3 regions of the Tahibacter amnicola genome follow, and region 2 is predicted to be linked to each of the others. Evidence: riboswitches for the same ligand, from Rfam matches in the RefSeq annotation. Region 2 holds a riboswitch; each other region holds the start of a gene.
The links. Region 2 has a riboswitch for cobalamin ahead of btuB (TonB-dependent vitamin B12 receptor). Riboswitches for the same ligand answer to the same signal wherever they lie in the genome.
Positions count from the first base shown of each region.

Region 1: linked by a shared signal. The riboswitch ahead of metE (5-methyltetrahydropteroyltriglutamate--homocysteine S-methyltransferase) and the one ahead of btuB (TonB-dependent vitamin B12 receptor) in region 2 are both predicted to bind cobalamin.
Region 3: linked by a shared signal. The riboswitch ahead of N4264_RS00385 (ribonucleoside-diphosphate reductase subunit alpha) and the one ahead of btuB (TonB-dependent vitamin B12 receptor) in region 2 are both predicted to bind cobalamin.

Region 1 covers NZ_CP104694.1:5,858,377-5,860,625, reverse strand. Annotated here, with positions in the region: gene metE (5-methyltetrahydropteroyltriglutamate--homocysteine S-methyltransferase) at 1-1,329, opposite strand, end outside; cobalamin riboswitch at 1,511-1,721, opposite strand; gene N4264_RS23130 (pectate lyase family protein) at 1,768-2,249, opposite strand, start outside.
Region 2 covers NZ_CP104694.1:4,487,227-4,489,475, reverse strand. Annotated here, with positions in the region: gene btuB (TonB-dependent vitamin B12 receptor) at 1-1,366, opposite strand, end outside; cobalamin riboswitch at 1,486-1,689, opposite strand; gene N4264_RS17470 (mechanosensitive ion channel family protein) at 1,708-2,249, opposite strand, start outside.
Region 3 covers NZ_CP104694.1:101,124-103,372, reverse strand. Annotated here, with positions in the region: gene N4264_RS00395 (LysR substrate-binding domain-containing protein) at 1-153, opposite strand, end outside; gene N4264_RS00390 (hypothetical protein) at 267-458, shown strand; cobalamin riboswitch at 564-773, shown strand; gene N4264_RS00385 (ribonucleoside-diphosphate reductase subunit alpha) at 991-2,249, shown strand, end outside.

The sequences.
Region 1 (2,249 bases), 1.4 Mb from region 2:
CCTGGTCTGGGGAAAGGACCCAATCGTGGTGGTCGGAAACAGCGGCAGCCGCAGGGCTTCGCGCTGGCGTTCCGCACGCACGGCGTAGGGACTTTTGCGCGTGCCCTGGTCCGCGGTGAGCGCTTCCAGCCGGCGCCGCAGCCCCGGGCGGGTCACCAGCGGCGACAGCAGGCGCGCCGCGCGTGCCGCACGTGCCGCGGCAAGGGCTGCCAGAGCCCCTGCATCGTTGCGCTGAGCGTCGGCGATGGTGCGCAGCTCCTCGATCTTCTGCCGCGCGAACGACAGCCAGGGACGAATCGCGCCGGGCAGTGCCGTCTCCGGCGCCAGGTCGATTGGTACATGCAGCAGCGAGCACGAGCTGGACAGCCAGATCTGCCGGGACGGCAGCTGCGCATGTGCGCGCTGCGAGGCCAGCAAGGCCTTGTCCAGGTCCGCGCGCCATACGTTCCGGCCATCGGCCAGGCCCAGGCTGAGCGTGCGGTCGGACGGCAGTACCCTGAGCACGTCGTCGAGCTGGTCGGGCCCGCGGACCAGGTCGATGTGCAGGCCGTTGGCCGGCAACCGTGCGGCAAATGCCGCGTTGTCACCCAATGCGCCAAAGTACGTGGTCAGCAACCGCTTCGGTCCGTCTGCCCTGGACAGCACTTCCCACGCGTGCTCGTACGCGTGGCGCGTGTCCTCGTCCAGATCGAGCACCAGGAACGGCTCGTCGATCTGCACCCATTCCGCGCCCGCCTGCTTGAGTGCCGCCAGCAGCTGCACGTAGCAGGGCAGCAGGGCGTCGAGCAGGGCCAGTCGCGCGCTGCCGTCGGTGGTCTTGGCCAGCAGCAGGAAGCTCACGGGGCCCAGCAGCACGGGCCGGGGACGAAGCCCGGCGTCGCGTGCCTGGATGAATTCCCGTACGGGCTTGTCATCGCGCAGGCGGAACGTTTGGCCGCGTCGCAGTTCCGGTACCAGGTAGTGATAGTTGGTGTCGAACCACTTGGTCATTTCCAGCGCGCGCAGATCGTGTCCGTCCTTCTGCAGGCCGCGGGCGAGGGCGAAATAGCCGGTGAGAAAATCCGCATCGAGCACGGCTCGGTGGGAATCGGGCACGGCGTCGAACATGACGGCGTGATCGAGGACATGGTCGTAGAGCGAGAAGTCGTTGACGGGCACGACATCTGCCCCGGCATCCTGGGCCAGGCGCCAGTGACGCAGGCGCAATTCCGACGCAGCCTGCTGCAGGGCCGCGGCGTCGGACTCGCCGCGCCAGAAGCTTTCCAGCGCCCGCTTGAGCTCGCGCTTCAAACCGATGCGGGGAAAACCGAGATAAGTAACCAAAGACATTGCAATTCCTCCAGCGTTTGTGAGTACGCCGAGAGGAACGAAGGCACGACACGCCGCAGCGTCTGCCGGCATGGCCTGACCCTTCGCCCCCGCGGGCGAACCGGAATCGCGGACAAACGCCGAAGACCGGCATGCGCCGGTGTCCGGATGTCTCCCCGCGGAGCTCCAGGTCGTACGAAAGCGGTTGCTTTCGGTCGAGGCAGGTCTTCGGGCTTATGGACGTGGCGGTGTCTTGATCACCGCTTGCCTACTGTTCGCCGCTTCCCGGCAGGGGAGCCAGTGCCATTGGCGAAGGTCGTTTCCAATTACCGCTGCGGGGCAGCTCCGGATTCCAACCGGATTCCCTTTTCATCCGGGGCGTGACTCCCGGAACCATCAACGCCGCGGACGTTAAGACGTATAGACGTCCGAGTCAATCGGCTGCGGCGTACTGCCCGTTTACTGGAAACCGTTGGCGAAGATGGCGTCGACCGGTCCAGTCAGGGAATCGGCCAGTTCATTGATGTATTCCTCGATGGCGGTATAGCCCGACGGGCGGACGAGGGCCGCGTCGTTGACCGAGGGGTTCAGGCCGTGGGCGGTCTCCCAGGCGTTAGGCATGCCGTCGTTATCCGTATCCACCGGCGGCGCCGACGGCGCGGGCAGGCCGGTCATCCATTGGCTGCTGTCCAGGAAGCGATTGCCCCAGCTGCCCGAGCGCGCGGTGTATTCGGTCCGTGCCGCCGTCGCGACCTGATCGCGCGGATACGCACCGGCACGGTCAAACACGGCGCCCGCGGCGGTCGCATTCGCCTGCGTGGCCACCGGGACGTAGCCGGTGTTGCCGCTGTAGTTGAATGGTGCGGGGTTGGCGGCCAGGCCGGCATGGATGCCGCAGCAATAAAACGTGTACTCCTCGCGGAAGTTGACAAGCGTGCTGC
Region 2 (2,249 bases):
GGAATGCATCGACCGACCAGCGCAGGTTGCCCGCCTGGCCGCGCAGGCCCACCTCGAACGAGCGTGATTCTTCCGGCTGCAGCGTCGGGTTTCCGAAGTTCGGGTAGTACAGTTCGTTGAAGGTCGGTGCCTTGAAGGCCGTGCCGTAGCTGGTCACCAGGCGCAGATTTTCGGTGAGCCCGTAGCCCCAGGCAGCACCGCCGGTAGCGTGGCTGCCGAATTGCTCGTTGTCGTCATTGCGCGCCGACAGCTGCACGTCATGGCGCCCGAACTGGCCCTGGTACTGGGCGAACACGCCGATGTCCTCGCGCGAGCGTTCGTCGAAGGTGGTGGTGCTGTCGACCTTGTCGTCGACCCGGTCGCCACCCAGGGTCAGCAGGTGATGCGGGGCCAGGGTAATGTCGCCCTGTACGGAGAGGCTGTCGCGGCGCGTATTGAACTTGCTTGAGAAGACGCCGTTGAGCAGGTTGTCCGAATCGTCATTGTTGCGGCCCGCCGTGACAGTGAGCTTGAACGCCTCGGACGGCGTGACGGTGAGCTTGGTGCCGATCACCTGCTGGCGGTACTGGCTTTCGTTGACGAAGGTGCCGTCAAAGTAGTTGTGGCCTTCCGTACGCAGGATGTTGGCTTCCGCCTCGACTGCCTCGCTGAAGCGCCAGCCGCCGCGCAGCGCGCCGGAGACATTTCGGTAGGCGTCGTTGTCCGGTTCATAGGTGAAGCAGCCGGCGCCGCCGGGGAAGGGCTTGCCGTTGCAGGCGTTGAAGCCATCGGTGTCCGAGTAGGCGGCATTGGCGGCGAACCAGCCCTGGTCGCCCGCCAGGCTCAGGCCGGCAGCGGCCTCGCGGGAGTTTTCCGAGCCATAGCCCACACTGAAGTGCGGGGCGAATTCGCCGTGGGCGCGCCGGGTAAAGATCTGGATGACGCCGCCGAGCGCCTCGGAACCGTAGAGACTCGAACGGGGGCCGCGGACGATTTCAATGCGTTCGATCTGCTCGACCGGCAGATCCTGGAAGGCCACATTGCCGGAGGTGGCGGAGCCGACCTTGATGCCGTCGATCAGCACCAGGACGTGATCCGATTCGGTGCCGCGCAGGAACAGGGAGGTGTTCCTGCCGGGCCCGCCGCTGTTGGAAACCGACACGCCGGGCAGGCCGCGCAACAGATCCTGTAGCGACCGGGCCTGCAGGCGCTCGATGTCGGCGCGGGTGATCACATTGACCGGCGCGAGCGTGTCGTCGACCGTAACGGCGGTGCGTGTCGCGGTGACGATGACATCGTCGAGTTCTTCGTCGCCGGTGGCGGCGGAGGCAGCATGGGGCAGGGCCAGCAGCGCGATCACTGCGGCGGAAAGCAGGTTCAGTTTCATGGGTTCCTCCGCGCTCACCCGCGCGGTTTCGTAAGACAAGACACGGTTTGCGGAGGACGCAGGGCGAACGGGCAGGATGCACGCCGCGGCGCTGCCCTCCGCAGCACCACCAGATCCGCCGTGCGGACCGCTCCAAGGCCGGTCTCCGGACTCACGAGTGGATCGTCCTGATCCCGCGCGGCGCCTTCCCGGATCACATCCAGTGGCTCATGCCGTGCGTTTGCTCGTTTACCGTTGCGGGGGCAGCGCCGGGATATGCACCGGCTTCCCGTTTAAGCGGCAGGGCCCAAGACCCATCCGCCACCGTGGAGCGGCGCGGATGGTACAGGAGCTTCGGCCGGCTAGCGAGTTATTTGCCCATCGGTAGTCATCGGGCGGGGCACCGGGCTTGCGCCGCGGGCCGGCAGATCGGCGGCGGACACGCTGATCTGCTCGTTGCGCCGGCGCGGCAAGGCCTGGGGCTGGTGCCGGTTGATAAAGGCCACCAGACCCTCCCGAACCTCACAGCGGAGGTCGAAATTGCGCCCGGAATCGGCGGCGCTGACCAGGGCGCGCAAGGCAATGGCGTACTCGCTCACTTCGGTTACCTGCAGCAGGCAGGTGCGCCTGTCCCATAGGGGCGAGGCCTGGCAGATGCGCTCCAGTTCCGCGCGCACTGACTGGACGTCTATACGGTAATCCGCCCAGATCTGCGCCGTTCCCAGGAGCGAGGAATTGGTTCGCGTCCAGTTCTCGAACGGATGTTCGAGGAAATAGTTCAGGGGAACGACGAGCCGGCGTTCATCCCAGAGCCGCACCACGACATACGTTCCGCCGATTTCCTCGATCCGCCCCCATTCCTTCTCGACGATGACCACATCGTCGATGCGGATCGGCTGGCTCA
Region 3 (2,249 bases), 2.1 Mb from region 2:
CAGGAGCCGCTCGCCCAGGCGCTCTTCCAGGGTGCGCATCTGGTGGCTCAAGGCACTGACGGTGAGGTTCATCTGCTCGGCAGCCCGCGACAGGTTGCGCCAGTGCGCGATCTGGACGAAGGCCTGCAGTGCGGCCAGTGGCGGACGTGCCATTGTGAGAATTCCTCAAGCCTGGCTTGCGAAGATATCGCTTTTTGCAGCGGTATGGCGCGACTACGCTTGCATTCGCCTCAACACAGCGCCCTCGGCGCAAAGCGAAGCCCACCATGTTCTCCCTCGCCAAGTTCTCGATCGCCAAAGACCTGCTGTTCATGCATGGCTACATCGTCCGGCCGGACGTTCTCGCTCCGCAGACCACGCCGGTCGACGCGGCCCGGCCAGTGTCCCCGGCGCGGGCCGCAGCGCCCGAGCGTGCGGCTGCCGAGGGCACCGTCGCGTCTGCGCTGGCGTGCCCTTGAGGACGGCGGCGCGGGCTTGACACGGCGCTTCCGCCGAGCTCGCCCGATTCGGTGACGAAGGGCTCAGTCCACAGCCTTTTGTGTTGACCCGGTTCTGTCAACCCCGATATGTTGTGTCCCGTCGGTTCCCGGTCTCGGCCGGGATTAAACGGGAATCCGGTGAAATTCCGGAGCTGCCCCGCAGCGGTGAGTGGAAACGACAGTCGTCAAATGCACTGGTCCTCCGGGGCTGGGAAGCGACGGCGTGTAGGCGGTTCGACGCGTGTCGGGCCGGGTCCGCGAGCCCGAATACCTGCCGACAGCCGCGCGTCGCACACCGCGCGGACTGGCTCCGGAGCCTCCGCGGGGAGGTCGTCGGCCTAAAGGTTGCGCCGTCTCATCGCGCGCGACCGCCGATCACCATCCTGCACTCCGCACGCCCGAGGGGGCGTGGCCATGCGGCGGTCCCTGACCGCGGCGTCGCCGTCCCTTCGTTTTGTCGTCCCCTGGGCCGGGACGATGACCGTGCCCCCACTCGCACCGGAGGGACGCCATGCATACGACCGAACTCGACAACACCACTTCCACCGCCGCGCGATCCGCGCGTGACAACGAAACCCGCGCGCCGCAGTTTGCGCTGACGCCACCGCACTCCAGCGGCGCCATGGCTGTCACCAAGCGCAACGGCAAGCGCGAGCCGGTTGACCTGAACAAGATTGTCCGCGCCGTCACGCGCGCAGCGGACGGCCTGTTTTCGGTGGACCCGATGCGCGTGGCCACGCGCACGATCTCCGGCCTGTACGACGGTGCCACCACGCGCGAGCTGGACGAACTGTCGATCCGCACCGCCGCCATGCTCACTGCCGAAGAGCCCGAGTACGGCCGTCTCGCGGCGCGTCTGCTCGCGGCCTATATCGACAAGGAAGTGGGTGGCCAGGAAATCCACGCGTTTTCGCAGTCGGTGGCGCGCGGCCATGAGCTGGGGCTGATCAATGCGCGTCTGCTCGAATTCGTGCAGGCCAATGCGCGCAAGCTCAACAACGCGCTCGATCCGGAAATGGACAAGCGCTTTGACTACTTTGGTCTGCGGACGCTGTACGACCGCTACCTGCTGCGTCATCCGCAGTCGCGCAAGGTCATCGAGACGCCGCAGCAGTTCTTCCTGCGCATCGCCTGTGCCCTGAGCGAAGACGTGGGCGAGGCGCTGGAGCTGTACCGCCTGATGGCGAACCTCGACTACCTGCCGAGCTCGCCGACGCTGTTCAATTCCGGTACCACGCACGAGCAGCTGTCATCCTGCTTCCTGCTCGATTCGCCGGATGACTCGCTCGAAGCGATCTACAAGCGTTATGCCGACGTGGCGATGCTGTCGAAGTTCTCCGGCGGCATCGGCCTGTCGTATACGCGCGTGCGTTCGCGCGGTTCGCTGATCCGCTCGACCAATGGCCTTTCCAACGGCATCGTGCCGTGGCTCAAGACACTGGACGCCTCGGTCAACGCGGTGAACCAGGGCGGCAAGCGCAAGGGCGCGGCCTGTGTCTACCTGGAAACCTGGCACGCGGATATCGAGGAATTCCTCGAGCTGCGCGAGAACACCGGTGACGAGGCGCGTCGCACGCACAACCTCAATCTCGCCAACTGGATTCCCGACCTCTTCATGCGCCGCGTCGAGACCGACGGCATGTGGTCGCTGTTCGACCCGAAGATCGTGCCGCAGCTCGTCGACCGTTTCGGCCCGGCATTTGATCATGCCTACGAGCAGGCCGAAGCCGCCGGCCTTGCGATGAAGCAGATCCGTGCGCGCGACCTCTA